4 regions of the Streptomyces sp. NPDC059037 genome follow, and region 1 is predicted to be linked to each of the others. Evidence: riboswitches for the same ligand, from Rfam matches in the RefSeq annotation. Region 1 holds a riboswitch; each other region holds the start of a gene.

The links. Region 1 has a riboswitch for cyclic di-AMP ahead of ACFWY6_RS33105 (C40 family peptidase). Riboswitches for the same ligand answer to the same signal wherever they lie in the genome.
Positions count from the first base shown of each region.
Region 2: linked by a shared signal. The riboswitch ahead of ACFWY6_RS23350 (M23 family metallopeptidase) and the one ahead of ACFWY6_RS33105 (C40 family peptidase) in region 1 are both predicted to bind cyclic di-AMP.
Region 3: linked by a shared signal. The riboswitch ahead of ACFWY6_RS15825 (M23 family metallopeptidase) and the one ahead of ACFWY6_RS33105 (C40 family peptidase) in region 1 are both predicted to bind cyclic di-AMP.
Region 4: linked by a shared signal. The riboswitch ahead of ACFWY6_RS42780 (transglycosylase SLT domain-containing protein) and the one ahead of ACFWY6_RS33105 (C40 family peptidase) in region 1 are both predicted to bind cyclic di-AMP.

Region 1 covers NZ_JBHYIG010000216.1:3,401-11,061, forward strand. The annotation lists gene bioB (biotin synthase BioB) at 1-161, opposite strand, end outside; gene ACFWY6_RS33070 (8-amino-7-oxononanoate synthase) at 368-1,510, shown strand; gene ACFWY6_RS33075 (DUF397 domain-containing protein) at 1,529-1,753, opposite strand; gene ACFWY6_RS33080 (helix-turn-helix domain-containing protein) at 1,763-2,623, opposite strand; gene ACFWY6_RS33085 (ATP-binding protein) at 2,894-3,355, shown strand; gene ACFWY6_RS33090 (LysR family transcriptional regulator) at 3,344-4,255, opposite strand; gene ACFWY6_RS33095 (LysE family translocator) at 4,375-5,001, shown strand; gene ACFWY6_RS33100 (DUF6328 family protein) at 4,979-5,512, opposite strand; gene ACFWY6_RS33105 (C40 family peptidase) at 5,609-6,082, opposite strand; cyclic di-AMP (ydaO/yuaA leader) riboswitch at 6,086-6,252, opposite strand; gene ACFWY6_RS33110 (hypothetical protein) at 6,618-6,926, opposite strand; gene ACFWY6_RS33115 (ATP-dependent Clp protease proteolytic subunit) at 6,934-7,590, opposite strand.
Region 2 covers NZ_JBHYIG010000115.1:268-7,928, forward strand. The annotation lists gene ACFWY6_RS23325 (amino acid permease) at 1-1,455, shown strand, start outside; tRNA gene ACFWY6_RS23330 (tRNA-Lys) at 1,566-1,638, shown strand; gene ACFWY6_RS23335 (alginate lyase family protein) at 1,946-3,157, shown strand; tRNA gene ACFWY6_RS23340 (tRNA-Met) at 3,233-3,306, shown strand; gene ACFWY6_RS23345 (PP2C family protein-serine/threonine phosphatase) at 3,571-4,674, shown strand; cyclic di-AMP (ydaO/yuaA leader) riboswitch at 4,896-5,042, shown strand; gene ACFWY6_RS23350 (M23 family metallopeptidase) at 5,054-6,136, shown strand; gene ACFWY6_RS23355 (aldo/keto reductase) at 6,277-7,221, shown strand; gene ACFWY6_RS23360 (PrsW family intramembrane metalloprotease) at 7,222-7,661, opposite strand, start outside.
Region 3 covers NZ_JBHYIG010000063.1:21,713-29,373, reverse strand. The annotation lists gene ACFWY6_RS15835 (pitrilysin family protein) at 1-342, shown strand, start outside; gene ACFWY6_RS15830 (M16 family metallopeptidase) at 339-1,724, shown strand; cyclic di-AMP (ydaO/yuaA leader) riboswitch at 1,941-2,102, shown strand; gene ACFWY6_RS15825 (M23 family metallopeptidase) at 2,115-2,915, shown strand; gene ACFWY6_RS15820 (GntR family transcriptional regulator) at 3,138-3,842, shown strand; gene ACFWY6_RS15815 (HPr family phosphocarrier protein) at 4,037-4,318, opposite strand; gene ACFWY6_RS15810 (GNAT family N-acetyltransferase) at 4,435-7,266, shown strand; gene ACFWY6_RS15805 (DUF5998 family protein) at 7,309-7,661, shown strand, end outside.
Region 4 covers NZ_JBHYIG010000390.1:591-7,578, reverse strand. The annotation lists gene ACFWY6_RS42785 (DUF3500 domain-containing protein) at 138-1,118, shown strand; gene ACFWY6_RS42780 (transglycosylase SLT domain-containing protein) at 1,227-1,991, opposite strand; cyclic di-AMP (ydaO/yuaA leader) riboswitch at 1,996-2,158, opposite strand; gene ACFWY6_RS42775 (S8 family peptidase) at 2,842-4,635, shown strand; gene ACFWY6_RS42770 (hypothetical protein) at 4,678-4,932, shown strand; gene ACFWY6_RS42765 (hypothetical protein) at 4,948-5,298, shown strand; gene ACFWY6_RS42760 (MFS transporter) at 5,374-6,651, opposite strand; gene ACFWY6_RS42755 (hypothetical protein) at 6,798-6,988, shown strand, end outside.

The DNA.
Region 1 (7,661 bases):
AGCTTCACCCGTCGCCCGAACCACTGGCGCCGTACCTTCCCGGCGGCCGACACCACGTCGAGCAGCTCGTCGTCGGAGGTGGCCAGCACGGCCAGCGCCTCTTCACGGGTCGGCAGCTCGCGCCGAAGCCCCTTGTCCACCAGCGTGTTCAGCAGATCCATGGCGCTGATCCTTACGCACGAGAGCCTGCCTTTCCAAGGAGAGTTCGCACAACAGAAACGCTTTGAGGTGTGGGTATTGCCACATCCTGGCCTGGTGGCCGGACGGCTAGGGTCTGTGCACTGTCTACAAACGCACCGTCTACAAACGCACCGTCCGCAACCGCACTGTCTGCAACCGGCCACTGACCATGCCCCGGAGGAATCCCATGGCGAGCTCGCCGTTCGACTGGATCGACGAGCAGGCGAGCCTGCGTGCCAGGGCCGGCCTTGTCCGCACCCTGCGCCCGCGTCCCGCCGACGCCGGTAACCTCCTCGACCTGGCGAGCAACGACTACCTGGGCCTGGCGCGGCACCCCGAGATCACCGAGGGCGCGGCGGCCGCGGCGCGCCGCTGGGGCGGCGGGGCGACCGGATCGCGCCTGGTGACCGGATCCACCGAGCTGCACGCGGACCTTGAGCGCGAACTCGCCGAGTTCTGCGGCTTCGAGTCCGCCCTCGTGCTGTCCTCCGGATACGCCGCGAACCTCGCCGCGGTCACGGCGCTCGCCCCGCACGGCTCGCTGATCGTCTCCGACGGGGGCAATCACGCCTCGCTGATCGACGGCTGCCGCCTCGCGCGCGGCACGACCCAGGTGGTTCCGCACTCCGATCCCGCCGCCGTGCGCAAGACGCTCGACGGCCACCGCGGCCCGGCGGTCGTCGTGTCGGACACGGTCTTCTCGGTGGACGGCGACGCGGCCCCGCTGGCCGAACTCTCCGCAGCCGCCGGTGAGTTCGGCGCCGGTCTGATCGTCGACGACGCCCATGGCCTCGGCGTGCTCGGCGACGGCGGCCGCGGCGCACCGCAGGCGGCCGGGCTCGCGGGCAGCCCGCACACCGTGGCCACGGTCACCCTGTCGAAGTCCTTCGGCAGCCAGGGCGGTGCGGTGCTCGGCCCCGCCAAGGTCATCGACCACCTGATCAACGCCGCCCGCACCTTCATCTTCGACACGGGGCTCGCCCCGGCAGCCGTCGGTGCCGCGCTGGCCGCCCTGCGGCTGCTGCGCGCCGAGCCCGAGCGGGCGGCGCGGGCCCGCGCGGTCGCGGCCGAGCTGCATGAACGCCTCACGGCGGAAGGTCTGCGGGCGGTGCGCCCCGACGCGGCCGTCGTCTCGGTGCGCGCCCCGTCGCCGGAAGCCGCCGTGCGCTGGGCCGCCGACTGCCGCGGCGCGGGTCTGGCCGTCGGCTGCTTCCGTCCGCCGTCGGTCCCCGACGGCATCTCGCGGTTGCGGCTGACCGCCCGTGCGGATCTCACCGGCGCGCAGATCGCCGATGCCGTACGAGTGATCAGCCGTACCGCACCCCGGTAGTCACCGGGGGTCCGCCCGTCACCGGAGGCCGTGGACGAAGGCCTCCCAGGTGGCGTGCGGGAAGAGCAGGGCGGGCCCTGCGGTGTGCTTGGAGTCGCGCACGGCAAGCAGTCCCGACTTCGGCCCTGAAGTCAGCGGGGCTGTCTCGACGCAGTTGTTCATTCCGTTGCTGTGGCTGCTGCGCTGCCACCGTGCGCCGCTCAGAGAAGTGCTGTCGGATACGTACCGAGGCAATGCAGTCATGGTGCCCCCTTACGCGCCGTCACCTATCCCGGCGATGTGATCCGTTGATTCCTCGGGTGAAAGTGCTTGTCCTAGAAGGGAGTTGAAGGCATCCGTGTATGCCTGGAGGTCTTCTTTCCGTTCGAGGTAGAGGCTACTCGTCAAATGGTCGAGAACAACCACATCCAGATCAGCAATGTTCGGAAATGAGAAGATAACGAAAGAGCCGAGGAGTCCCCTGTGCTCTCCCGCGGCGAACGGCAGCACCTGCAACCGCACATGGGGCAGCTGTGCCGCCTCCTGTAACCGCTTCAGCTGCCCCGCGAGCACCTGTGCCCCGCCGATCTGCCGGTGCAGCACCGATTCGTCCAGGATCACGCTCAGTCGCAGCGGCCGTCGCGCGCGCAGCACGTCCTGGCGGGCCAGGCGCACCTCCACCAGCGCGTCCACCTGCTCGTCCGGCAGACCGTCCAGCGCGGCCCGGGTCACCGCTCGCGCGTAGTCGGGCGTCTGGAGCAGGCCGGGCACGACATTGGTCTCCAGGGTGCGGACGCGGCAGGCCTGTGATTCCAGACTGATGAAATCGCGGTACGCCGGTGGCAGCAGCCCGCGGTAGGCGTGCCACCAGTGGTGACGCCCGCCGCGGTCGTCGGCGCCCGCCAACGCGACCAGCAACTGGCGGAGTTGTGCATCCTTCACCTCGTACGCGTCGAGGAGGAGATGTACGTCCGCGGCCTTGACACCGCTACGCCCGGTCTCGATCCGGCTCACCTTCGACTGGTGCCAGCCGACCCGGCTCGCGGCCTGGCCGCTGGTGAGCCCCGCGAGCGTGCGCAGCGCACGCAGTTCGGCGCCGAGCTTGCGGCGGCGCACCGCGGGACCGTGCTGCATGTCCGTCTCCTCTCCGACGGAGCCTCATTTTCCGGCCTCCCCCGGTCTCTCACGGGCGACAGTAGAGGAAGTGCCGGTCTCGTGCCCAAATACGGTCTGCCGTAGCAGAGTTCACCGCTTTGAGCGACAGATATATGCACATCTCGGTGGATCGCCACACGTGAGGGGCCCAGTAGTGGCAGTCTGGCGCGAAGCACCATTCCGGGACTGTCCTCGTGCCTTCCGCTACGAGTCGGAGTCCAGTCCCGGTGGGAAAGGGACAGCGTCGCCATGGCAGACCTTCAGGAAGCATCCGTCACTCTGCCGAGCGATCCTGCCTCGGTCTCCGCGGCCCGGAAGTACGTATCGAACGTCCTCACGGAGTGGGGCCTGCCCGGCGACGCCGAAGTGGCCGACACCGTCCGGCTCATCGTCTCCGAACTGGCCACCAACGCCGTCCAGCACACCCTCGGACAGTCGCCCACCTTCACCGTGGGCATCGAACTGGACCGCGAGGAGCAGCTGCGCATCGGCGTCACCGACAGTCACCCCCGCTACCCCAAGCGGCTGCCCGCCGCCGTCCAGCAGGACAACGGCCGCGGCATGGTGATCATCCGCTGGCTGACCGTCGAATGCGGCGGCAGACTCTCGGTCACCCCCACCCCCGAGGGCGGCAAGACGGTCTGGATCGCGCTGCCGTGGACGGGGGCGGTCCGGGGCGAGGTGCCGTCGCCATCGACCTCAACCCGCTGAGCGCCCGAATGCCCCACGGAGCAGGGCCCGGAAGGTGTCGGCCGCCGGATGCGAACCGTCGCTGCGGTGGACGACCGAGATCGTACGGCGGAGACTTCCCGGCTCCAGCGGCCGGACCCCCACCGGGGTGGCCGCCGTCCGCGCCACCATCTCCGGTACGACGGCGACGCCGAGGCCGGCGCTGACCAGCGCGCACACCAGCGCGTAGCCCGGAGTCTCGACAAGCACCGAGGGGGTCGCCCCGGCCCGTGCGAGTGCCGACTCCACGCCGTGCCGGGGCGGATGCGTCGGCGCCATGCTGATCAGCGGCTGCCCGGCGAGCTCGGCGAGCGGCAGCCGCGACGAGAGGCCCGCCAGCGCGTGCCCGGGCGAGGTCACCAGGACCAACTCCTCGACCAGGACCGGCTCCGCGCTCACGGACGCGGGCAACGGCACGGGATCCGACGGCTCATAGGTGTGCGTGAGCGCCAGGTCGACCTCGCCCGCCGCCACGGCCGCCACACCGAGCGGCGGCTCATAGCCCCGCAGCGTCAGCTCGATGTCCGGATGGGCACGGCGGAACGCGGTCAGCGCGGGCGGCACCAGATGGATCCCCGCCGTGGTGAAGGTCCCCACCCGCAGTCGGCCGCCGGACAGGCCCGACAGCTGCGCCAGTTCATGCCGCGCCCGCTCCATCTCGTCCAGGACCCGGCGCGCGCGGGCCAGCAGCAGCTCGCCCGCACCGGTCAGCCGTGCCCCGCGGTGATGCCGGACGAGGAGCGGGGTGCCCGCCTCCCGCTCCAGCTTGGCCAGCTGCTGGGAGAGGGCGGGCACGGTGTAGCCGAGGCGCTCGGCGGCGCGGGTGATCGACCCGGCCTCGGAGACGGCCACCAGTGCGGCGAGCCGCGTCGGGTCGTACATGGTGTCTCCCGTGTCTCCCGCCGCGGCGGGCCGTCGGCGTGGGGGTAAACGCCTGCTTAAGGCAGACCCAGGATATTCCACATACCTGCTGAAGGCAGAAGAACGGCAGGCTGGGGGCCATGGACGCACAACTGGTCGCCTTCACCGGAGTCGCCGCGGGCATGGTCGCCATGCCGGGCGCCGACTTCGCCGTGGTGGTGCGCAACGCCCTCGCCTCCCGCCGCGCCGGGGTCACCTGCGCGATCGGTGTCGCGGGCGGGCTCCTGGTGCACACGGCGCTCGCGGTGGCCGGGGTCGCGGCGGTGCTCGCGGCGGTGCCGACGCTCTTCCGGGTGCTGCAGATCGTCGGCGGCGGCTATGTGCTCTATCTGGGCTACCGCACCCTGCGGTCGGCGGCACGGCCGGTGCGGGGTGCCGGTGCGCCGGGGGAGGAGGAGAAGGCGGTGGGCGGCAGCCTGCGGCAGGGGTTCCTCACCAATGCCCTCAACCCCAAGGCACCCATCACGTTCCTCAGCGTGCTGCCCCAGTTCGTGCCCGCAGGGAACCCCGCGATGCCCAGGACGCTGCTGCTCGCGTCCATCATCGTCGCGCTCGCCCTCGTGTGGTTCCCGGTCGTCGCGCTCCTGGTGGACCGGCTCGGCCGCTGGCTGCGCCGGCCGCGTACCGCCCGGGCGATCGAGGGCGTCACCGGCGGCGCGCTGAGCGTCCTCGGCCTGGTGCTGCTCATCGAGGCGGCTCTGGCGTGACGTCCTGCCGTGCGGCCCTGCGGCGCGCCAGGCGGGGGAGTACGCGGGGGAGCACGCCCCACAGGCCCCCGCACACGAGCAGCGTGCCCGCACTCGCGATGATCCCGCCGGTGCGGCCCACCGCCACGTCCACGACCAGGAGCACCGATCCGGCGAGGGCGAACATCAGGACGGCCATGCCGGCCCTGGCGAGCTGCGAGGAGACCCGCACGATCAGCGGTTTGGCGCGCTGCTGGAACAGCGCCCGGTGCACCGCGGCCGGCGCCGTGAACAGGGCCGCCGCGAGGACGGCGAGCAGCAGCGTGGTGACGTAGGTGGCGCGCTGCACGTCGTCCAGGGTCCGGAAGCGGGGCGTGAAGGCAAGGGTCAGCAGGAAGGCGAAGAGGATCTGCACGCCGGTCTGCGTGACCCTCAACTCCTGGAGGATCTCCGAGAAGTTGCGGTCCGCGCGCTCGAACGGCGTCTCGTTGCGGTTGTCGTGAGAGGCGTGGGAGCCACTGTCGTCGGCCATGCCGCACGAGTATCCGGGTCGGCGCGCGCCAAGCGCGGTGGACGCGCCGGGCGACGACGCCGGCCGAAGGGCCGGCCGCCGCCGCCCGGCGGCAGGTCAGCGCACCCTGCCGTACGAGACGCTCTTGGTCCAGATCTTCTCGAGCCGCACCACGGTGTTCGACTTCGGGGCGTGCCAGATCCGGCCCTTACCCGCGTAGATGCCGACGTGGTAGACGTTCCGGCCGGAGTGGAAGAAGACCAGGTCACCGCGGGAACGGTTGGACGCGGAGATGTGCCGGGTCTTGTTGTACTGCTGTGCGGCGGTGCGCGGGAGCTTCTTGCCGGCGCGCTTGAACGAGTAGAGCGTCAGGCCCGAGCAGTCGAACCGGTTGGGCCCCGTGGCTCCGTAGCGGTAGGGCGAGCCCTTCTTGGACGCGGCGATCTTCAGGGCCTTCGTTCCGTGTGTCGCGGCCTGGGCCTCCGTCGTGAGCCCTGGGGCCACGAGGGTGCCGCCGACGACGGCGAGCGTGAGAGCCGATGCGCAACCGGCCCTGGTGAGCAGCGACGGAACATGATTCAGCGCGGTCATGCGCAACCCTTCGTCAGCCGCCTGTGAAGGATGACCTGTCGGATTCGGGCTGACAAAGTTGCCCGGCCGCGGTGTGCGGCTTCACCCCAAGGGCCGTTGTCCGGACCTTCCGGACCGACCCGTCGTGCCTGGGTCCTCCACTCCTGCCGGTGCACCGATGTCGACCGGGCATCCGGGCGGCGGCAGGACTCGGCGTCCGCCCGGACCGCCCCGCCGCTGTGGCGGGGGCTTGTCGTCGGAAGGGATCTTGACCCGTCAACGGCCCGAAAACCGAGCCGAAACGGCGTTTTGTGAGGCTCCTCACGGCTGAACCGTTCAGGTGGACAACGCCGGATAAGGGCACCCTTCGCAGGGCTCGACGATCGCTCTACCAGCACCGGAAGGAGTCATTCCGGCCGTCGCGTACACCGCTGACGCAACTGCGACCGACCCCGTTGACGACGACCTGCTACGCCGAACGGGGTAGCCCGTCTGGTCCGTTTAACTCCGGCCCCGGACGGCTACAGACCTGCCGGGCAGCCGACTTGAGGGGGAATCAGGGCGCCGAAGGGGGCGGCACGGTGACCCGGCAGGACCGCCGCTCCCCGTCGAGCACGCGCAGCGCCCGCGCCAACGTCGGTGCGTGCACGGCGCTCTCGCCCCGCTGGTGCATCAGCGTCAGCGCGTCCCGCAGCGCGGTGGCGCTGCCCACCAGGGCCTGGGCGGCGCGCAGTCCGCCGTACGTGTCGGACGCGCGGGCGGGGTTGATCCGGCCCAGCAGATCGACCACTTCGAGGTACCGGTCGATCAACTCGCCCTCGGCGCGGGTCAGTGCGGGCAGTGGAGGCAGTTCGGGCGGCAGCATCACCGGCTCACCTCGCGTCCGGGGCGCGGAGCGAGTCCTTGCTGCCGCGGAGCGAATCCTTGCGGCTCGGGATGATCCGGTCCACCAGGCCGTACACGAGTGCTTCGGGCGCGCTGAGGATCTTGTCCCGCTCGATGTCCGCCGCGATGCGCTCCGGGCTCTGTCCCGTGTGCCGTACGAGGAGTTCCTCCAGGAGCGCACGGGTGCGCTGCAGCTCGGCCGCCTGAATCGCGAGGTCGGATGTCTGGCCCTGGATCGGCTCGGTGATCGAGGGCTGATGGATCAACACCCGGGCGCCGGGCAGCGCGTGGCGCTTTCCCGGGGTGCCGGCGGCAAGGAGGACCGCGGCCGCCGACGCGGCCTGACCCAGGCAGGTCGTCTCCACGTCGCAGGTGACGAACCGGATCGTGTCGTAGATCGCCGTCATCGCGCTGAACGAGCCGCCGGGGGAGTTGATGTAGAGCGAGATGTCGCGGTCCGGCGCCAGGTATTCGAGGTGCATGAACTGCGCCATCACGTCGTTGGCCGAGGTGTCGTCGATCGGGGTGCCCAGGAAGACGATGCGCTCCTCGAGCAGCTTCGAGTACGGATCGAGAGTCCGCTTTCCCGAGCTGGTGCGCTCGGTGAACTCGGGCAGGACATAGCGGGCGGACGGTCGGTTCATGGCACGTCACTCCTCTTCCCGGGGCCGGATGCGCCGGCCCGTGGCTCGTGTAAGAAATGTACAGGACGTAC
Region 2 (7,661 bases), on a different contig from region 1:
CGCATGTCCGCGTTCTCCAACTACGCGGTCTCCTTCACGATCATCTCGGTCCTCTCCGGCTGCCTCACGATGTACCTGTTCGGGATGAACACCGGCGGCCCGGCCCTGATCACCTGGGGCTGGGTCGGGGTCGGCCTGATGACCCTCTTCGTCGGCCTCGCGATGGCGGAGATCTGCTCGGCGTACCCGACGTCGGCCGGGCTCTACTTCTGGGCGCACCGCCTCGCGCCGCCCCGCACGGCGGCCGCCTGGGCGTGGTTCACGGGCTGGTTCAACGTCCTCGGCCAGGTCGCCGTCACCGCGGGCATCGACTTCGGCGCCGCGTCGTTCCTGGGCGCGTACCTGAACCTGCAGTTCGACTTCCAGGTCACGGAGGAGCGCACGATCCTGCTCTTCGCGGCGATCCTGGTCCTGCACGGCCTCCTGAACACCTTCGGCGTACGCATCGTCGGGCTGCTCAACAGCGTCAGTGTCTGGTGGCACGTCATCGGCGTCGCGGTCATCGTCGGCGCGCTCGCCTTCTCGCCGGACTCGCACCAGTCGGCGTCCTTCGTCTTCACGGAGTTCGTGAACAACACGGGGTGGGGCAGCGGCCTCTACGTCGCCCTCATCGGCCTCCTGATGGCCCAGTACACCTTCACCGGGTACGACGCCTCCGCGCACATGACCGAGGAGACCCACGACGCGTCCACGGCGGGCCCGCGCGGCATCGTCCGTTCCATCTGGACGTCCTGGATCGCGGGCTTCGTGCTGCTGCTCGGCTTCACCTTCGCCATCCAGTCGTACGAGGGTGCGCGGGGGTCGGCCACGGGAGCACCGCCCGCGCAGATCCTGCTCGACGCCCTCGGGGCGACCACCGGCAAGCTGCTCCTGCTCGTCGTCATCGGCGCGCAGCTCTTCTGCGGCATGGCGTCCGTGACCGCCAACTCCCGCATGATCTATGCCTTCTCGCGGGACGGGGCGCTGCCGTTCTCGCACATCTGGCACACGGTCAACCCGCGTACGCGCACCCCCGTCGCGGCGGTCTGGCTGGCCGCGCTGGGCGCGCTGGTGCTCGGTCTCCCGTACCTGATCAACGTCACGGCGTACGCGGCGGTGACCTCGATCGCGGTCATCGGCCTCTACATCGCGTACGTCGTCCCGACCCTGCTCCGGCTGCGCAAGGGCGACCAATTCGAGCGCGGGCCCTGGCACTTGGGCCGCTGGTCGCGCCCGATCGGCATCGTCGCGGTGACCTGGGTCGGAGTGATCACGGTCCTCTTCATGCTGCCGCAGGTCTCGCCGGTCACCTGGGAGAGCTTCAACTACGCCCCGATCGCGGTCCTGGTGGTCCTCGGCTTCGCCGCGACCTGGTGGCTGGCATCGGCCAGGCACTGGTTCCTCAACCCGGACCACGAGCGCACCCTGGCCCGCGAAGCGGCCCGCTCCGGGGCGCCGGCCCAGCCCGATCCCTGACCGTCCCGGCCCGCTCGGAGGGCCCGCCGCGGAACTCGCGACGGGCCCAGAGGCGATACCCGATCGGACGACGGGGCCCGTCCCGCTATGCTCGTGGGGTGCGTCGGCACGGACCGTTAGCTCAATTGGCAGAGCAGTGGACTTTTAATCCATTGGTTGTGGGTTCGAGTCCCACACGGTCTACCTCCGGCAGGTCGGCGGAAAGCCTCGCTGACCTGCTCTTCAGCGCCCTACTCGGATTCTCCGGGTGGGGCGCTTCGTGCATGTTTCGGGCGGGGCCGCGCGGCTGACGGCAGAGAGGAGTTTCGTCCGCTGCCGGAGCTGAGCCCCGAGGAGCAAGGGGATACCTCCCCGACGCGCACCGAGGTGGTGCTGTCGACCAGCCTGCACCGATGTGACCGTCGCTCGCCCGAACGGACCCGCCTCGCCTGCGACCCCGCGGCCCACGAGTGACGCTGAGCCTGCCAGGTGGTCGATCCGGAGGTGCAGCATGGGTTCCGTACGGCGGGCTCTCGCGATGGTGCTCGTGCCGCTCCTGGTCGGTGTCGCGGCTGCCTGCGGTGGTTCCGGCGGCGGCTCGGGTGGTGCGGCCGAGCGTGCGCGCCCCGCCGACCTGGCCTTCGAGCACCCCGGGGTGCTCGTCAGCAAGGCGCAGCTGGCGCGGGCGCGGGCGCACGTGGCGGCGCGGGAGCAGCCCTGGCTGAGGGCGTTCGAGCAGATGCGGGCCAGCAAGTACGCGGCGGACGACTACCGGGCCAAGCCGTACGCCGTCGTCGAGTGCCCGCCCGACACCCGCCCCGGCCGCGGCTGCGTCGAGGAGCGCGAGGACGCCATCGCCGCGTACACCCACGCGCTGCTCTGGAACATGACCGGCGAGAAGGCGCACGCCGCGAAGGCCGTGCAGATCATGGACGCCTGGTCGCAGGTGATCACCAGGCACACGGAGGCCAACGCCGGCCTCCAGACGGCGTGGGCCGCCTCGTCCTGGGCGCGCGCCGCCGAGGCCGTGCGCTACTCCTATGACGGCTGGAGCGACGGCCGGCTGCTCCGCTTCGAGCGGATGCTGCGCAACGTCTACCTGCCCCAAGTGCGCGAAGGCGCCGCCCACTTCAACGGCAACTGGGATCTTCTGATGGCCGACGCGACCATCAGCATGGCGGTCTTCCTCGACGATCACGACTCGTTCGAGAAGGCGGTGACGCACTTCCGGGACCGCGTACCCGCCTACTTCTATATGAAGTCGGACGGTCCGCTCCCCGTCTCGCCGGCCGGCAGTGACATCAACACCCCGAAGCAGCTCCAGAAGTACTGGTTCGGGGAGAAGACCTTCGCCGACGGGCTCTCCCAGGAGACCTGCCGCAACTTCAAGCACGCCAGCTACTCGCTCGCTGCCACCGCGCACATCGCGGAGACCGCCTGGCACCAGGGCGTCGACCTCTACGGCGAGGTCGTGGACCGGCTGAGGGCCGCGCTCGAATTCCACTCCAAGTACCAGCTGGGGGCCAAGGCGCCCAAGTGGCTGTGCGGCGGAAAGGTGCGGCGCGACATGGGGCCCGACACCGAGGTCGGCCTCAACCACCTGGGGCAGCGGCTGAAGCTGGATCTCCCGAACACGGAGAAGTACACCCAGCAGCGGCGGCCCGAGGGCACGGACGATCTCTTCGTGGCCTGGGAGACCCTGACGCACGCCGAGAACGCCTAGCGACCTGCGGTTTTGCCCCTCCCGTCAACCGGTTCGCTTTTATCCCGCCACATGGCGTACTGTTCATTTCAACGGCGCGGGGTGGAGCAGCTCGGTAGCTCGCTGGGCTCATAACCCAGAGGTCGCAGGTTCAAATCCTGTCCCCGCTACTGAAGTCCGAAGGCCCGGATCCAGATCATGGATCCGGGCCTTTGGCATTCCCCCCTGACGTCATCCCCCCTGACGTCATCCGGTCGGCCCACACCGCTCGCAGCCCGCCGCCGCTGCGGGAAACCTGGACAGGTGCGGTCATGGGGCTGGTCCCGGGCGCGGACATCGGCGGGAGACGAGCGGTGGGGCAGCGAGGAGGACGTCCGAGAAACCCCTCAGAGGGGTCGGACACGAGTCCGGACGTCACCCACGAGCGGGCTCTCGTGCGGGCCCTCCCGTGGCTCCTGCTGGCCATCGGGGTCGTGTACGACATGTCGACTCCTCCGGAGTTCACCGCGGCGCCCCTGTTCACCGCGGCCCCGCTGATCGCCGCCCCGTTCTACTCGCTCCTCAGCACCGCCCTCATCGGCGCCGCCTCCTGCCTCGCCGTGCTCGTCCTGCACTTCGGCAACAGCACCACCACCGACGTCGAGGCCGTCACCGAGCTGCTCACCGTGCTGACGGTCGCCGTGCTCGCCGCCCTCATCAACCGCGTCGTACGCCGCAGCGACGAACAGCTCGCCTCCGCCCGCTCCATCGCGGAGGCCGCCCAGCGCGCCGTGCTGCCGCAGCCGGATCACCGGATCGGGGGGCTCGACATCGCGGCGCGGTACGAGGCCGCGGAGGCCGACGCGTTCATCGGCGGGGATCTGTACGCCGTGCAGGACACCCCGCACGGCGTACGCGTCATCGTCGGTGACGTACGCGGCAAGGGGATGGGGGCGGTGGCGGCCGTCGCCGTCGTCATCGGGGCGTTCCGGGAGGCGGCCGAGCAGGAGGCGACCCTGGAGGCGGTGGCGCAGCGCCTGGAGCGTGCGCTCGCGCGGGAGGGCATGCGGCGCGAGGGGCTCGACGCCTTCGAGGGGTTCACCACCGCCGTCCTGGCGGAGATCCCGCGCGGCGACGGAGTCATCCGCATCCTCAACCGCGGGCATCCCGAGCCGCTGCTCCTGCGCGGCGACGGACGGCTGTGCGTGCTGTCCGCGAGCGAGCCCGCGCTGCCGCTCGGGATGGGCGACCTGGGGGTCTGGCCGGACCGCGCCGACGAGGCGGAGTTCCCGCCGGGGGCGATGCTGCTGCTCTACACCGACGGGCTCTCGGAGGCGCGGGACATCCGCGGCGAGTTCTACAACCCGGCGGCCCGGCTCGGCGGCCGGATCTTTCCCGGACCCCACGGTCCGGACTCGCTGCTTGCGACGCTGGCCGAAGAGGTGCGCCGGCACACCGGCGGGGGAGGGACGGACGACATGGCGCTGCTCGCGGTGCGGCGGCCGGACTCCGGCGACGCACCGGCCGATGCCCCGCCCGATGTCACGGGACGTGACTGAATCGCACCACTCCGCATAACAACTGACGCACTGTCAAGGCGGTGTGAAGGTCCGGTGTGTGAAGAAGTGCGGTCAACTCGCCCCGTTCCCACCCCTGGTGTCCCGTTAAGTACAGGCCAACGGCGTTAACGATCAGTCGGAACGGCTTGGAATACGGCCCTGCCGTCTATTAACGTTCGATAACGCAGCGCGGTCGTCCCAGCCGTCACTCGAGTCGGCTCCGTGCGCACACGCCTAATCCCGAAAGGGAGCCGGGGAACCACCAATTGGGGTGAATCGGGCATCTGTGCATCCGTGCCAGATGTTCGTAGGAGACCTTCCTGCTCCGAACCCGTCAGCTAACCCGGTAGGCGAGAAGGAAGGAAAGGAGCGCGCCCCAGTGGCGTCCAACCGGCCTGCCCCCCAAGCCGTTTTCGTACCGAGTGACGACGACCTCGGTTCCTACGACGACGAGCCGTGGGAGGAGTGGAATCCGACCGAGGAGTCCATCCGTCCCGTTCGCGGCAGGCACCGCGTCCACAAGAAGGGCGGCGGCGGGCTCGCCCGCAGCTCCACCGTCCTCGGCGTGGGCGTCATCGCCGCCGTCGGCGCGGGCGGCATAGCCACCGCGCAGGGCGGCAAGCCCCCGGTCTCCATCGAGATGCCGGACATCTCGGCCGTCACGGACTCGCTGCCGGAGGCCAAGTCCCTTCCCGGCGTGGGCTCCCTGATATCCGACGACTCCGAATCGGGCTCCTCCGACGCCGGCGTGACGACCGCCGCCGCCCCGCTCACCACCGCCGGTGTCAGCACCGCCGACGCCGAGCAGGGCACCACCGACGCCGGTGAGGCACTGCGGGCCCGCATCATGCAGCAGGCCGAGAACCAGCAGGACCAGGCGGACGACGCGGTCCAGAAGGCGGCGGAAGAAGCCGCCGTCAAGAAGGCCGCGGAGCAGGCCGCCGCCGAGCAGTCCGCGGCCGAGAAGAAGATCGCCGCCGAGAAGGCCGCCGCGAAGAAGAAGGCGGAAGAGGAAGCCCGCCGCAAGGCCGAGGCGGAGCGCCTGGCCAAGCTCGCCAAGAGCTACACCCTGCCCCTCAGTTCGTACACGCTCACCAGCACCTTCGGGCAGGCCGGCTCCATGTGGTCCTCCGGCTACCACACCGGCCTCGACTTCGCGGCGCCGACGGGCACGCCCCTCAAGGCGATCCACTCCGGCACCATCAAGGAGGCCGGCTGGGCGGGGTCGTACGGCTACCGCACCATCCTGGAGCTCGAGGACGGCACCGAGATCTGGTACAACCACCAGTCCTCGATGGGTGTCAGCGCCGGCCAGAAGGTCACCACCGGCGACACCATCGGCCGCGTCGGCGCCACCGGCAACGTGACCGGGCCGCACCTCCACCTGGAGATCCACCCCGGCGGCGACTCCACCGGGGTCGACCCGGCCGCCTGGCTGCGGGACAAGGGCCAGTCGCTCTGAGGCACCCCCTGTGACTCCGGCGGTCCTGGCGGCAACCCCCCGACGTCAGGGCTGCCGGCTCGGCATGCCCACATCCGGTGGCGCGGAACGGACATCCCGCTGTACGGAATGCTGGGATCCGTAAGGGTGTTGAGCCCCGTATGACTTCTCTACGCAAGCTCGGCCCGTCCGACCTCGAGGTCTTCCCGCTCGCCCTCGGCGGCAATGTCTTCGGCTGGACGGCCGACGAGGCGCAGTCCTTCGCGGTGCTCGACGCCTACACCGCGGCGGGCGGCAACTTCGTCGACACCGCCGATGTCTACTCGGCCTGGGCGCCGGGCAACAAGGGCGGCGAGTCCGAGACCGTCATCGGCAACTGGCTCGCCGCGCGCGGCCATCGCTCCGACGTCGTGATAGCCACCAAGGTCGGCGCCCACTCCGACTACAAGGGCCTGTCCGCGAACACCATCAAGTCCGGTGCCGAGGAGTCGCTGCGCCGGCTGCGCACCGACTACATCGACCTCTACTACACGCACTTCGACGACCCGACCGTCCCCGTCGAGGAGATCATCACCGCGCTCGACGATCTGGTGACGTCGGGCAAGGTGCGCGCGATCGCCGCCTCCAACCTGACCGCCGAGCGGCTCCAGGAGTCCATCGACTTCTCCGACCGCGAGGGCCTCGCGCGGTACGTGGCGCTGCAGCCGCACTACAACCTCGTCTCCCGCGGCACCTACGAGGGCCCGCTCCAGGAGGTCGCGTCGCGCTCCGGCCTGGCAGCGGTGCCGTATTACGCGCTCGCCTCCGGCTTCCTCACCGGCAAGTACCGCCCGGGGGCGCAGGTCGACAGCGCGCGGGCCGAGGGCGCGGGCAAGCACCTGGAGACCGACCGTGGCGTGAAGGTGCTCGCCGCCCTGGACGAGATCGCGGCCGAGCGTGGCGCCGAGGTCGCGACCGTGGCCCTGGCCTGGCTCGCCGCGCAGCCGACGGTGGCCGCGCCGATCGCATCGGCCCGCACGGTCGAGCAGCTGCCCGCGCTGCTCGCGGTGGGCGATCTTGAACTGACGGAGGCCGAGGTGACCGCGCTGACGAAGGCCTCCGCCTGATCAGCCGCGGTAGGGGTGGTACGGGGCCTGGTAGGCGGGATGTCCCGCCGCCGGCCCGGCGTACGCGTATCCCTGCTGATGGGGAATCCGGTACCCGTACGGCGGCGGCATCGGTACGAGCACGGGTGCCGTCGCCCGCGCCGCGTAGGCGAGCGCGGGCCTGGCCAGTTCGCGGCGCTCCCACAGCGCGTGCAGCAACTCCCGCTCCCGTACGACGAAGTCGGCGCCCGCGCGGCCGCGCCGGCCCCGGTGCCGGAGCAGGGCGAGCGACGTCGCGTACGCCTCGTACTCCGCGACCGTGCGCGCCGCGGCCTTGCCCTGCATGTACGAGGCGTAGTCGCGGGCGATGGTGCGGGCGCGCATCGTGCCGAGCGCGTACGGCTCGGGCGGCGTGAGCCAGCCCGCGACCGCGTACGCGGGCAGCTCCGTGCGCACCACGC
Region 3 (7,661 bases), on a different contig from region 1:
GAGGCCGCCGTCGACGAGGAGCTCGCCCGCTTCGCGGAGGAGGGCCCCACCGCCGAGGAGATGGAGCGCGCCCAGGCACAGCTGGAGCGCGAGTGGCTCGACCGGCTCGGCACGGTCGCGGGACGCGCGGACGAACTGTGCCGGTACGCCGTCCTGTTCGGCGACCCGCAGCTCGCCCTGACCGCCGTGCAGCGGGTCCTCGACGTGACCGCCGAGGAGGTCCAGGCGGCCGCCGCGGCCCGCCTGCGCCCGGACAACCGCGCGGTGCTCGTGTACGAGCCCATCGCGGCACCTGAAGCCGCCGAAGCCACCGACGAGGACGAAGAGGAGGCGGCGCAGTGACCGAGGCCGCGACGATGCAGTTCCATCCGCAGCCCCAGGCGGGCACCGCACGGCCGTGGGCCTTCCCCGCGCCCGAGCGCTCGGCCCTGGACAACGGCCTCACGGTGCTGCGCTGCCACCGCCCCGGCCAGCAGGTCGTCGCCGTGGAGATCCACCTGGAGGCGCCGCTCGACGCCGAGCCCGCGGGCCTCGACGGTGTCGCCACGATCATGGCGAGGGCCTTCAACGAAGGCACCGACAAGCACTCCGCCGAGGAGTTCGCCGCCGAACTCGACCGCTGCGGCGCCTCGTTGGATGCGCACGCCGACCACCCCGGTGTGCGGGTGTCCCTCGAAGTCCCGGTCTCCCGGCTCCCCAAGGCGCTCGGCCTGCTCGCCGACGCCCTGCGGGCCCCCGCCTTCGCGGACAGCGAGGTCGAGCGCCTGGTGAGCAACCGCCTGGACGAGATCCCGCACGAGAGCGCCAACCCGGCGCGCCGCGCCGCCAAGGAGCTCTCCAAGCAGCTCTTCCCGGCGACCTCGCGGATGTCGCGCCCCCGCCAGGGCACCGAGGAGACGGTCGCGGCCATCGACTCGGCGGCCGTGCGCGCCTTCTACGAGAAGCACGTCCGTCCCGCCACGGCCACCGCCGTCGTCGTGGGCGACCTGACCGGCACGGACCTGGACGCCGTCCTCGCCGACACCCTCGGCGCCTGGACGGGCGGCACGGCCGAGCCGCGTCCGGTGCCCCCGGTGACCGCCGACGACACCGGCCGTGTGGTCATCGTGGACCGCCCCGGAGCCGTCCAGACGCAGCTGCTGATCGGCCGCATCGGCGCGGACCGGCACGACCGCGTCTGGCCCGCCCAGGTGCTCGGCACGTACTGCCTGGGCGGCACCCTCACCTCGCGCCTCGACCGCGTCCTGCGCGAGGAGAAGGGATACACCTACGGCGTACGGGCGTTCGCCCAGGTGTTGCGCTCGGCGCCGGACGGCACGGGCGCCGCGATGCTCGCCATCAGCGGTTCCGTGGACACGGAGTCGACGGGCCCGGCCCTCGACGACCTGTGGAAGGTGCTGCGCACCCTGGCCGCCGAAGGCCTCACGGACGCCGAGCGCGATGTCGCCGTGCAGAACCTGGTGGGGGTGGCCCCGCTCAAGTTCGAGATGGCCGCGTCCGTCGCGGCGACCCTCGCCGATCAGGTCGAGCAGCACCTGCCGGACGACTTCCAGGCGCAGCTGTACCGGCAGTTGGCCGCGACCGGCACCGTGGAGGCCACCGCCGCCGTCGTGAACGCCTTCCCGGGCGACCGGCTGGTGACGATCCTCGTCGGTGACGCCGCGCAGATCGAGGAGCCCGTCAAGGCGCTCGGCATCGGTGAAGTGAGTGTGGTCACGGGCTGAATGACGGTCACGGCCTGAGGGACAGTCAGGACATATCGGGACCCCAGTGGCGGGAATTGGCTGCTGGGGTCCTCATATGTCCGAATTGCTATGGAGGTTACGTGTCTGACCTGTGGCGTGCGCTACAAAACCTCTGATCCGTTTGGCGATGGAAAGACGCCCCGCTTAGCGTCTGGTCCGGCTGTTCGTCATGCAGTACGCCGCGTCCGCGGCACCGGACAGTCATCGCCGAGTCCCCGTACGGCGCGAGCCAGGGGAGCCGGGGACCCACATGTCCCTGGGGTGAATCGGGCACCTTGCCGCGAGGCGAGGAACCCGTAGGAGACCTTCCTGCTCCGAACCCGTCAGCTAACCCGGTAGGCGAGAAGGAAGGAAAGGATCAGCCGCTTCATGGCGTTCACCCGTGCCACCGGGAAGCACCGTCGCCCGAGCCGCCTCACGCGTACCACCGCGAACGTGGCGGGCGTCGCCGCCCTCACCACCACCGGTGTCATCGGAGGCCTCGCCGCTCCGGCGCTCGCCGCCGACGAGGCCGCCGTCGAGAAGACGGGCCTGACCCAGGCGATCTCCGTCGGCGACTCGCTCGCCGCCAGCATCGACGCCCAGGCCGCCGCCCAGCAGCAGGCCGCCGACGACGCCGCTGCCGCCAAGAAGGCCGAAGAGGCCGCCAAGAAGAAGGCCGCCGAGGCCAAGCGCAAGGCCGAGGCCGAGGCGAAGGCGAAGGCCAAGAAGGAGCGCGAGGCCAAGGAGCGCGCCGCCCGCGAGGCCGAGCGCAAGCGCCTCAACAGCTACGTCTCGCCGATCACCGGCTCGTCCATCTCCACGGGCTACCAGACCGGCGGCGCCATGTGGTCCTCCGGCAGCCACTCCGGCGTCGACTTCCACGCCGCGTCCGGCACCACGGTCCACGCGGTCGGCTCCGGCACCGTCGTCGAGGCCGGCTGGGGCGGTGCCTACGGCAACAACGTGGTCATCCAGATGAACGACGGCACGTACACGCAGTACGGCCACATGTCGTCCCTCAGCGTCACCGTCGGCCAGGCGGTCACCCCGGGCCAGCAGATAGGCCTCTCCGGCTCCACCGGCAACTCGACCGGCCCGCACCTCCACTTCGAGGCCCGCACCGGTCCGGACTACGGCTCGGACATCGACCCGGTCGCCTACCTCCGGTCGCACGGCGTCAACGTCTGATCCGCATCACCAAGAGTTCACCGAAAGCTCACCGAAAGCCCCGGCTCATCGAGAGCCGGGGCTTTCGCCGTTCCGGGCCCGCCTTTGATCGACGGCCTCCCTTTGGCCAAAAAATATCCATGGATTTCGACCCGCCGTCGGAAATTCAGACGCTCTGCAATAGAGTCGCTGAATGAGCGTCAATCGACCGCGTTTCGCGGGGATTAAGGCGGAGGTCAGGTCATGCGCATTCCTGCGCACTCGGTATGCACGGCCATCCGGGACGACATCGTCTCCGGTGTCTACGAACGGGGTGGCCGGCTCACCGAGGAACTGCTCGCGCGCCGCTACGGAGTCTCCCGCGTCCCGGTGCGCGAAGCGCTGCGCACCCTGGAGGCCGAGGGGTTCGTCGTCACGCGCAGGCACGCGGGCGCGTGCGTCGCCGAGCCGACCGAGCAGGAGGCGGCCGACCTCCTGGAGATCCGCATGCTCCTCGAACCGCTCGCCGCGGCCCGTGCCGCGCAGCGCCGCACCGAGGCCCATCTGAAGGTCCTGCGCGGCCTCGTCAGGCTCGGCCAGGAGCGTTCGAGGCGCGGTCAGAGCGAGGATCTGCGCTCGCTGGGCGGCTGGTTCCACGAGACGCTCGCCCAGTCGTCCGGCAGCCCCGGCCTCACCGCGCTGCTCACCCAGCTGCGGCACAAGATCGCCTGGATGTATGTCGTCGAGACGCCGGCCGCCCCCGCGGAGTCCTGGGCGGAGCACGCGGCGATCGTCGACGCGGTGGCGCGCGGCGACGCGGAGCGGGCCCGTGCGCTCACCGCGCAGCACACGGAGCGGGCGACGGCCGCGCACCGGCTGCGGTTCGTGACGCGGGGCGAGCGCGAGCGGGAACGCGATCGCGTGAGGGGTTCGCAACATGTCGTAAACACGGTGAGCCTGCAGAATTAACAAGGGCGCCGTATACAAAGAAGTGCTATTCGGCGGGGGATTGCGAGGCGATTGCTTCTGCTGCCCGCATTCGGTGATATCCCCTGCCTTTATTCGGTTGCGTTCGGCGGTGCTCGGGAAGCGGACGCAAATACGCCGAAGGGCCCGCCCCTGTTTTGGGCGGGCCCTTCGGCGTATGCGTGCGACAGTCGCTGTCAGACGGTCTCGGGGAGTTCATCGAGGCCATCGGCGACCAGCTTCGCCAGACGGTCGAGGGCGGCGTCCGCACCCTCGGCGTCGGAGGCGAGCACGATCTCCTCGTTGCCCTGCGCGCCCAGGCCGAGCACCGCGAGCATGGAGGCGGCGTTGACGGGGTTGCCGTCCGCCTTGGCGATCGTCACGGGGACGCCGGCGGCCGTGGCCGCGCGGACGAAGATGGAGGCGGGTCGGGCGTGAAGGCCCTCGGCCCAGCCGACGTTGACGCGGCGCTCAGCCATGTGTTGCTGCCCTTCCAGGTGTCTCACAGTTGTCTAGACCAGTCTCTCATGCCGTCGCGAGTGCTCCGCCGACCGAGGGACCGTGCTCCAACGACCGTACGTCGTACCCTGGCCCCATGCAGACCCCGTCGGACCGGCACGCATACCCCTCCCACTGGGAAGCCGACGTCGTGCTCCGCGACGGGGGAACCGCCCGGATCAGGCCCATCACGGCCGAGGACGCGGACCGCCTGGTCAGCTTCTACGAACAGGTCTCGGACGAGTCGAAGTACTACCGCTTCTTCGCCCCCTACCCCCGCCTTTCCGCCAAGGACGTGCACCGCTTCACCCATCACGACCAGGTGGACCGGGTGGGCCTCGCGGCCACGGTGGGCGGCGAGTTCATCGCCACCGTGCGCTTCGACCGCATCGACGAGCGCGGCATGTCCGCGAGCGCGCCCGCCGACGAGGCGGAGGTCGCCTTCCTCGTGCAGGACGCCCACCAGGGCCGGGGCGTGGCCTCGACTCTCCTCGAACACATCGCGGCCGTCGCCAGGGAGCGCGGCATCCGCCGCTTCGCCGCCGAGGTGCTGCCCGCCAACACCAAGATGATCAAGGTGTTCACGGACGCGGGCTACCAGCAGAAGCGCAGCTTCGAGGACGGTGTCGTACGCCTCGAATTCGATCTGGAGCCGACCGACCGCTCGCTCGCCGTGCAGCGCGCCCGTGAGCAGCGCGCCGAGGCCCGGTCCGTGCAGCGGCTGCTCACACCGGGCTCGGTCGCCGTGATCGGCGTCGGCCGCACGCCCGGCGGCGTGGGGCGCAGCGTGCTGCGCAATCTGCGCGACGCGGGCTTCACGGGGCGCCTGTACGCGGTGAACACCGCCTTCGAGGAGGGCACCGAGGTCGACGGGGTGCCCGCGTACCGCTCCGTCCTCGACATCGACGAGCCCGTCGAGCTCGCCGTCGTCACCGTGCCCGCCGAGCGGGTGCCGCAGGCCGTCGCCGACTGCGGTGAGCGCGGGGTGCTCGGCCTCGTCGTGATCTCCGCCGGGTACGCGGAGAGCGGCGCCGAGGGGCGTGAGCGGCAGCGGGGGCTGGTGCGGCAGGCGCGGTCGTACGGCATGCGCATCCTCGGCCCGAACGCCTTCGGGGTCATCAACACGTCCCCGGAGGTGCGGCTCAACGCCTCGCTGGCCCCGCATCCCCCCGAGCGCGGCCGGATCGGCCTGTTCACCCAGTCCGGCGCGATCGGCATCGCCCTGCTGTCCGGGCTGCACCGGCGGGGCGCAGGCCTTGCGACGTTCGTCGGATCCGGGAACCGCGCGGACGTGTCCGGGAACGACGTCCTTCAGTACTGGTACGAGGACCCCGACACCGATGTCGCCCTGATGTACCTCGAATCCATCGGCAACCCGCGCAAGTTCACCCGCCTCGCGCGCCGCGCCGCGACCGCGAAGCCGCTGGTCGTGGTGCAGGGTGCCCGGCACAGCGGGATCGCGCCCACGGGGCACGCGGTGCAGGCGACGCGGCTGCCGCACGCCACGGTGTCGGCGCTGCTGCGGCAGGCGGGCGTGATCCGGGTCGACACCGTCACGGAGATGGTCGACGCGGGGCTGTTGCTCGCGGGGCAGCCGTTGCCCTCCGGGCCGCGGGTGGCGATTCTCGGGAACTCCGAGTCGCTGGGGCTGCTTACGTACGATGCCTGCGTCGCCGACGGGCTGCGGCCGTTGCCGCCGGTGGATCTGACTACGGGGGCGACCCCGGCGGACTTCCGCGCCGCGCTGGCTGATGCCTTGTCGGACGAGTCCTGCGATGCCGTGATCGTCACCGCGATTCCCTGGGTGGGGGAGGACGGGGTCACGGGGTCACCCGAGGGTGAGGAGCTGGCCACTGCGCTGCGCGCTGCGACGGTTGGGTGCCCCGCGAAGCCGGTAGCCGTGGTCCACGTAGAGCTCGGCGGGCTCGCCGAGGCGTTGGCCGCTGCCGCCCGGACTCGCCCTGGCGCCCCTGGTTCGGCACCCGGCGGTGAGGGCTGTGCCCACCCGTTCCGCCCTGCGGAACGCCTGCCCACAGCGGAGGCGCCGGTAGCGGAGCAGTACCGCATCCCCGCCTACCCCGCCGCCGAGCGTGCCGTTCGGGCCCTTGCCGAAGCCGTCAAGTACGCGCAGTGGCGGCGCGAGGCCGCTGAGCCCGGGAAGGTGCACGAGTACGACGACATCGACGAGAGCGGGGCCGCCGGCCGCATCGCCGAGCTGCTCGCCAAGGACGAGGACCCGCGCGGTGCCACCCTCGCCCCGGCCGACGCCCATGAACTGCTCGGGCGGTACGGCATCGTCGTACGCGAGGCGCTGCCCGCGCCGGATCCGGACGCGGCCGTGGCCGCCGCCCGCACGCTCGGCTACCCCGTGGCCCTGAAGACCACCGCCCCGCACCTGAGGCACCGCGCCGACCTCGGCGGTGTGCGGCTCGACCTCGCGGACGAGGAGCAACTGCGCCGGGCGTACCGCGAATTGACCGAGGCCTTCGGCAGGCCCGCCGAGCTGCGGCCGGTCGTCCAGGGCATGGTGCCGCGCGGAGTGGACACCGTCGTCCGCGCGGTCATCGACCCGGCGGCCGGAGCGGTGCTCTCGTTCGGACTCGCCGGCGCCGCGTCCGAGCTGCTCGGCGACACCGCGCACCGCCTGATCCCGGTCACCGACCGTGACGCGGGCTCCCTGGTCAGATCCATCAGGACCGCCCCGCTCCTGTTCGGCTGGCGCGGCTCGGCGCCCGTGGACACCCCGGCCCTGGAGGAGCTCCTGCAGCGGGTGTCCCGGCTCGTGGACGATCACCCCGAAGTGGTCGCCGTCACCCTGGAGCCCGTGGTCGTCGCCCAGCGCGGCCTCTCCGTGCTCGGCGCGTCCGTCCGGCTGGCACCGCCGCCCGTGCGCAGCGACCTCGGCCCGCGCACGCTTCCCGGGTACTGACGCGGCCACTGGGGCACCGTGCGCCCTCCGGCGGGTCGTAGGATGGACGGCATGGCAAAGACCGGTACGACGACCCAGGGGCTGCGCGCGGCGATCGAGCGCAGCGGCTACTACCCGGCCCTCGTGGCCGAGGCGGTGGAGGCCGCGATCGGCGGCGAGCCCATCGGGTCGTACCTGGTCCACCAGGAGACCACGTTCGACGCGAACGAAGTGCGCCGGCATGTGACCGTGCTCGTCCTGACCGGTACGCGCTTCATCGTCAGCCACACGGACGAGCAGGCGGCGGACAGCACATCGCCGACGCCGTACGCGACGACCTCCACGGAGTCCGTGAAGATCGGCCGGATCTCGTCGGTCGTCGTCAGCCGCGTCGTCGCCAACCCGGAGAAGTACGT
Region 4 (6,988 bases), on a different contig from region 1:
TTCAGGGGTACGCCACGCCACGCGGCGGACCGAGTTCCGGTGTTGCGTCGCTGCTGGATGGCGCACCATGGGCCGCAGGGGGTGACGCTGCCCCGCGGGTGCGCCGGATCGGGCGCCGAGGGGGAGGAGAAGAAACGGTGGACGGGCATCGGCCAGAGGTGATGACGACGGTGTCGGCGGCGGAGATGCGGGAGGCGGTGCGGGCATTGCTGTCCGTGCTGGACCCGGAGCAGGTGCGCGAGCTGCGCGCGGGGCCGGCCCGGCTGGACGCGCCCGAGCTGCGGGAGTGGACGTACCTGCCGGGCGCGCGCCCTGGGCTGCCCACCGAGAGTCTTGGCGACCGGCAGCGCGAGGCTGTCGACGCGCTCCTCGCCACGGCGCACAGCGCGGCGGGAGCGGCGCTGGCACGCGGGGCGATCGAGGTGGAACGGCACCGCCGCGCGATGGTCGGCGCCACGGGTGCCGACCGCTACTGGCTGCGGCTGCTGGGCGACCCGGACGGCGACGGACCTTGGGGCTGGCGGATGAACGGCCACCACCTCGCCGTACACGTATTGATCACGGTGGCCGGGATGCGGGTGACGCCACACTTCATCGGTGCGGAACCGGCGCGCATCACGCACGGTCCGCAGGCCGGCCGCAGGCTGCTGGGGCCGGAGGAAGACCTGGCCCGCGAACTGGTCACGGACCTGGACGTCGGCCGACGGGCGAAGGCGGTCTTCGCCGCCGCGCCTCCGGACGACATCTTGACCCGCGCCGACCCCTTCGCCGATCCAGACCTGCTGCCGACCGGCCTCCCGTACGGCGACATGGCGCCCGGTCAACAGCGGCTGCTTCAGCGTCTGGTGCGCCGCTACCTCGACCGCGCGCCCGCGGCGTACGCGCAGGAGTGCTGGTCCGACGCCGTGGCGCGTGGACTGGACGCCCTCTCCTTCGCCTGGGCCGGTGGCCGCGCACCGGGGGACCGGCACTACTACTGCGTTCGGGCCCCGGACTTCCTCATCGAGTACGACAACACCCAGGACGGCGGCAACCACGCCCACTCGGTCTGGCGGCACGTCCGCCACGACTGGGGCGCCGACCTTCTCCGCGCGCACTACACGGAACAGCACGGGTGACTGAACACTCGGCGAGGCCTGGGCCAGGCACCTGGTCCGGCCTCGGACAGGCCTGAGCCCCGGACACATGGCGCGCCGGGGCTCAGAGCGGACGAGACGGGGTGTGGTCTAGTACGGGCCGTTCACGTTGTCGATCGAGCCGTACCGGTTGGCCGCGTAATTGCAGGCGGCGGTGATGTTGGCGACGGGGTCGTAGCTGTCCATCGACGTGCCGGGCACGTGGTAGGCCTCGAACGTGGGGGCGATGACCTGCAGGAGCCCCTTGGACGGGGTTCCGGCGACGGCGTTGGAGTCCCAGTTGTTGATGGCCAGCGGGTTGCCGGAGGACTCGCGCATGATGTTGCGGTGGATGCCCTCGTAGGTGCCGGGGATGCCCTGCTGGGCCATGATGTCGAGCGATTCCTTGATCCAGCCGTCGAGGTCGTTGGTGTACGACTTCTTCGCCGTGGCAGCGGCGGGCTCGGCGGACGTGCTCTTGCGCTCGGAGCGGTCCGCCCGCTCGGCGGACGTCCTGGAGTCGGCCGACTTCTCCGCGGGCTCGGCGGAGGCCTTCTTGCCGAGGGTGAGCTTGACGCCCGGGTGGATCAGCCGCGGGTCGTCGCCGAGGGCGCTGCGGTTGTCCTTGTACAGCTGCTTCCAGCCGCCGCTCAGGGAGTGCTCTCGGGCGATCTCGGAGAGGGAGTCGCCCGCGACGACGACGTAGGTCTTCGCGGCGGCGGCGGGCTTGGCGTCCGGGGCGGCGGCCTGCGCCGCGCCCGCGGAGGTCGCGCCGAGCACCGGGAGTACGAGGACGGCCCCGCCCGTGCCTGCGGCGGCGATGCCCCGGCTGAGCGGGCTGGACTTGGGACGGCGGTGCTTGCCCTTTGCAGGCATGACGAATTCCTCTCCGTCGCCTACGAGGTGAGCTGTCGGGTTCGGACGGGAGATGTCCGGTCGCACTGGTAATGCGACTTCACCCCGAGCCGATCCGGAATGCGGATCGGCGGCTTACCTGGGTCCCCCGCTCCTGCCGTGCGTAATTGAGTGGGTGGGAAGAGTTGCCGGACGGCGGCAGGATTCGGCGTTCCATCCGGATTGACGGTGACGTTAGGCGAGAAAGCCCGGAAGGAACAAGACACGAATTCGCATAGGGAATGCCTGAGGCCCGACCTTGGCGGCCAGAATGCCCGGCCACCTTTGATCGAAAAGCCCAACTTTCTTTGCGCAGAACGGAAGTGCGCTCGGCGACTCTCGGAACCACGGTCGCCGGTGTGACTCATTTCACCGAATTGGGCGCAGGTCGATTTGCTGCTCGACGGCGTATCAGAGCGTGCCATTTCGCGCGACTGTCCCGCAATGGTGACAGAAATTTCATTCACGCCATAAACAAGTTAAATGAGCAACTATAGTTGCAAATCTGGACATAGTGCGGAGGCTGCTCGCGCCGTCAAAACGGGCATTTCATCTCTAATATCCTCGTCCGTGCCGCCGCAGCCCCAGCCGCGGTGACGCCGCAGCGACGATCCGGTGACGGCCCCTCACTAGGGTCGGCGGCCCGGTGACCGCGAGCGCGCCGCTCGGACGCGGTACCGGACGTGTCCGGCAGGAGGGGGAGGGCTCCTGGACGTCCGGAACCTCCTGGAGCGGCGATTCGGCGTCACGAGCCTGCGCGGCCACCCGGCAGTCGAGGCCGCCTATGTGAAACCACCGGCGGACCTTCCGTAACGTGGTGAAGGAGTCAGCTGTGCCACAGCGATCAGGTGCGGGGAACAGCCGGGGGAACGACCACCCGGCTCCAGGACCAGGACCACTCTTCGGGCGCCCTGAGCTGGTGTGCATCACGCGCGCCGACGCCGGGGTACGCATCACCCCGACCGGCGCGACCGCCGCCGCGGACATCTCCGTGAGCGGTCTCGACGCCGTGGCGGCCCAGGAGGACGTCACCTTCAGCCCGCTGTTCGGCACGGACCAGGAGAGGCTGCGCGCCCAGGCGGGTGCCCCCTCGGAAGGCGCCGGTGCCGACGACGCCACGCTGGAGATCCTCGACCGGATGGCGCTCTTCTTCCATGTCGACGCTCCCGCCGACCAGTTGGACGCGCTGGCCGAGCGGCTCCGCGCGTCGGACGCCGTGGAGGGCGCCTACGTCAAGCCCGCGGCCGCCCTCGCCGTCCCCGATGTCGTACCGAAGAAGGAGAGCGAGGAGACCGAACTCCCGCCGCTCAACGACATGCAGCCGACGGGCGCCGACGCACCGCCCGTCTCCCCGGACTTCACCGCCCGACAGGGCTATCTCGACGCGGCTCCGGGCGGCGTCGACGCCCGGTACGCGTGGACCCTGCCCGGCGGGCGCGGCGCCGGCGTCCGCGTGATCGACTGCGAGTGGGGCTGGCGCTTCACCCACGAGGACCTGCGGCTGAACCAGGGCGGCATCGTCTCCGGCACCGGGAGCACGGACACCGATCACGGCACCGCGGTGCTCGGTGAGATCGGCGGCGACGTCAACGCGTTCGGGATCACCGGGATCGCGCCGGACACGGTCACCAGCGCGTCCGCCTTCTCCATCCCCACGGCCACGGCGATCCGGAACGCCGCCGACCGCCTCGGCCCCGGCGACATCATCCTGCTGGAGATCCACCGCGCCGGTCCGCACGCGACCGGCGTCGGCCAGGCCGGGTACATCGCCGTCGAGTGGTGGCCGGACGACTACCTGGCCATCCGATACGCCGTCAACAAGGGCATCACCGTGGTCGAGGCCGCGGGCAACGGCGCGGAGGACCTGGACCACGCCGACTACGACACCCCGAGGGCGGGCTTCCCCTCCTGGTGGCGCAACCCCTTCCGGCGCACAACGCTGGACGCCGGCGCCGTGATCGTCGGTGCCGGGGCGCCGCCGCCCGGCACCCACGGCCGCCAGCACGGCCCGGACCGGTCCCGCCTCGACTTCTCCAACTACGGCGCCTGCGTGGACGCGCAGGGCTGGGGACGCGAGGTGACCACCACCGGCTACGGCGACCTTCAGGCGGGCGACAACCAGGACTTCTGGTACACGGACCGGTTCAGCGGTACGTCCAGTGCCTCGCCGATCGTCGTGGGCGCGCTGGCCGGCACCCAGGGCGTCCTGCGGGCGAACGGCCGTATCCCGCTGTCGCCCTCGCGGGCCCGGCAGCTGCTGCGTTCCACCGGCTCACCGCAGCAGGACGCGCCGGGACGCCCGGCGACCCAGCGCATCGGCAGGCGTCCCGACCTGCGCCAGCTCATCCCGGCGGCCCTCCAGACGAGCAGCTGGGTCGGCGTCCAGTTCCGGGGCACCCTCGCCGGGAACCGCACCGGCCGCTGGTTCACCTTCAACTGGCCCGCCCACTGGCATGTGGTGTGGACGGTCGTCCCGACCAGCGTCCGCACCGGCGCCCCGCAGATCGGCTGGAAGGTCCGGGTCGAGCGGGCCAACGACACGTACGCGACGTACTGGATCGACGTGACCAACCTCGTGGCCGACTCGGTCGAGTTCGAGGCCCGGTTCGCGGTTCTCGGATGGTGACGCGCGGTTCACCCGGTTCTCGGATGTGAGAGGAAAGCGACGATGCGAGTAGGCACACAGTTCACCGGAACACTCAACCCCGGGCAGACCGGGCGCTGGTTCACCTTCAACTGGCCGCAGGGCTGGCACGTCATCTGGTACTTCATGCCGACGACACCGCAGACGGGCAGCCCGCAGATCGAGTGGGAGACCGAGGTCGAGCGGGCCACGGCCACGACGGTCACGTACTGGCTGACGGTGAAGAACGTCGGCAGCACCCAGATGAACTTCGAAGGCCGGTACGCGGTCCTCAACTAGGCGAGGGGAACGGCCATGAAGGTGCACATCACGGTCACGGAGGACGCGGGCGCGGCCCCGACGGCCGGGCCCGAGCGGCAGCTCTCCGTAGCACGGGAGACCGCCGCCGACGCAGGACCCGCCGCCACGGCAGGGGCTGAACAGGCCATGCCGGCCGACGTCTTCACCACCACCGGACCAGCGCAATCGGTACGTCCCTCAGGCTCCGTCATGGACGGCGGCGAGGCCCCGGCCTGGCTCGCCGAACTCGTCCGGCTCGCCGACGCCGGACAGGTGGCCCGCCCCGGTGAGGAGCCGCAGGAGGCCCGGCAATCCTCGGCGGGCCTGACGACGGATGCCGGCAGCGCGGGGCCGGCTCCGGGCTGAGCGGTCGGCACCAGCCTGCACCGACGTAGTCGGGCGGGCCGCAGAGGAACGCGTTTGCCGGAACCCAGGGTGTGGCTATACGTGCGCCTCGTCCGGGTCTCCGCTGGGTCCCGCAGCCGCGGGACCCGGTCGGGACCGGGTTCGTGTGCCCCAGCGTTCAAGCGATGGGCCAACGGCGCCCACAGCGGCGAAGAACGCACCGAGGAGCAGCCAGCCGATGGTGCCCATGCCGAGCACGACGGTGGTGAGGACGGCGGGGGCGAGCGCCTGGCCCGCGGTGAAGCCAAGCCCGAGAAGCCCTTGGTACTGGCCTTGGGCATGGTCTGGTGCCAGGCCGAAGCCGAGGGCGAAGCCGGCCGAGGACTCCCATATCTCCCCGAGGCTGTGGACGAAGATCGCTGCGACCACGAGGCCGGCGGCCGCCCACACGGGAGCATGCGCGGCCAGGGCCATCATCGGACAACTGAGAAGGAAGAGCAGTCCTGCCGTGCGGAACGCCTTGCCGCCATCGCGCGGGGTTTCGATGCGGGATCCGATTCTGGTCTGCAGGAGGACACAGACTCCGGAATTGATCGCGGCTACCGCGGCCACGGTCCAGCGCGGTGCGTCCGTGTGCTCTGAGATCCAAATCGGCAGAAGCAGCGACACCACCGGGTACTGCAGCCCCATCGCACCATAGAGGGCTGCGAACGTCACGAAAGGACGGTCGGTGAGAGCGATCCAGCGGCGCTGCTGCAACGGCGGCGCCAATGCCCTGTAGTTGGGGAGCAAGAACAGGAGCAGGGCGCACAGCGCAAAGCTGGCCGCGTTGCCGAGAATCAGTACGAGATAGGCAGTACGAGTATTCGAGGCAACTGCAAATCCAGCACCCACGGTCCCCAGAACGACGCCCAGATTGACGTAAGTTCGGAGCTTTGCCCTGAACAGCGCCGGGCGGTCAGTACCGACCCGGACCACAAGGGCTCCCCAGGCCGCGCCGCCGGCGGCTGCGGCAAGCTGGTCAATGGTGGCGACGACCGTGAGGGCGGCCCAGCTCTCGACAAACACGAGAGCGGACATCGCCACTGCCTGAACCATCAGAGCGACCATCATGATCGTGCGCGGCCCACGTCGATCGGCCAGGTGACCCCCCGGTATCCCCGCGAGCAGCCCGATCAAGCCGGCAACGGTGAGCGCGACACCCACCTGCACCGCCGGCAGATCCACGACCAACGTGAAGTAGAGCGCCGACGCAGTGTTGAAGAGCCCATTGCCGACGCGATTCACGAAGCTGGCCAGGATCAGTACCCGCTCTGACCTGCTGCCCCCCGCTATGCGCCGCGCTATTCGGCCGGGCGATCTCCCCTTGATCATGGCCGCAGGCTAACAGCGGCCGCACACACCGTCAGGGGCGCGAAGTCGAACCGGCTGCTGTCCTGCCCGAACCGAACTCGGGAACCGTTTCCCCAGATCTTGCGTGACGTCTTTGACGTGTTGTCGGCTGGTGATGAGGGGATCGAATGAGGGCGCGGACGATGGCGAGCGTGGCGGTATCGGCCTGTGTGGTGCTGGTGGCGTGCGCGTGCGGTCCTGACAAAGCGAAGGAGGACACGGACGCGAAGTCTTCGCAGCCGTCCGCGTCCACATCCACACCGACCGAAGAGCAGTCGGCCACGCCGTCCGCGTCCGCTCGGACCGAGAAGCCGTCGGC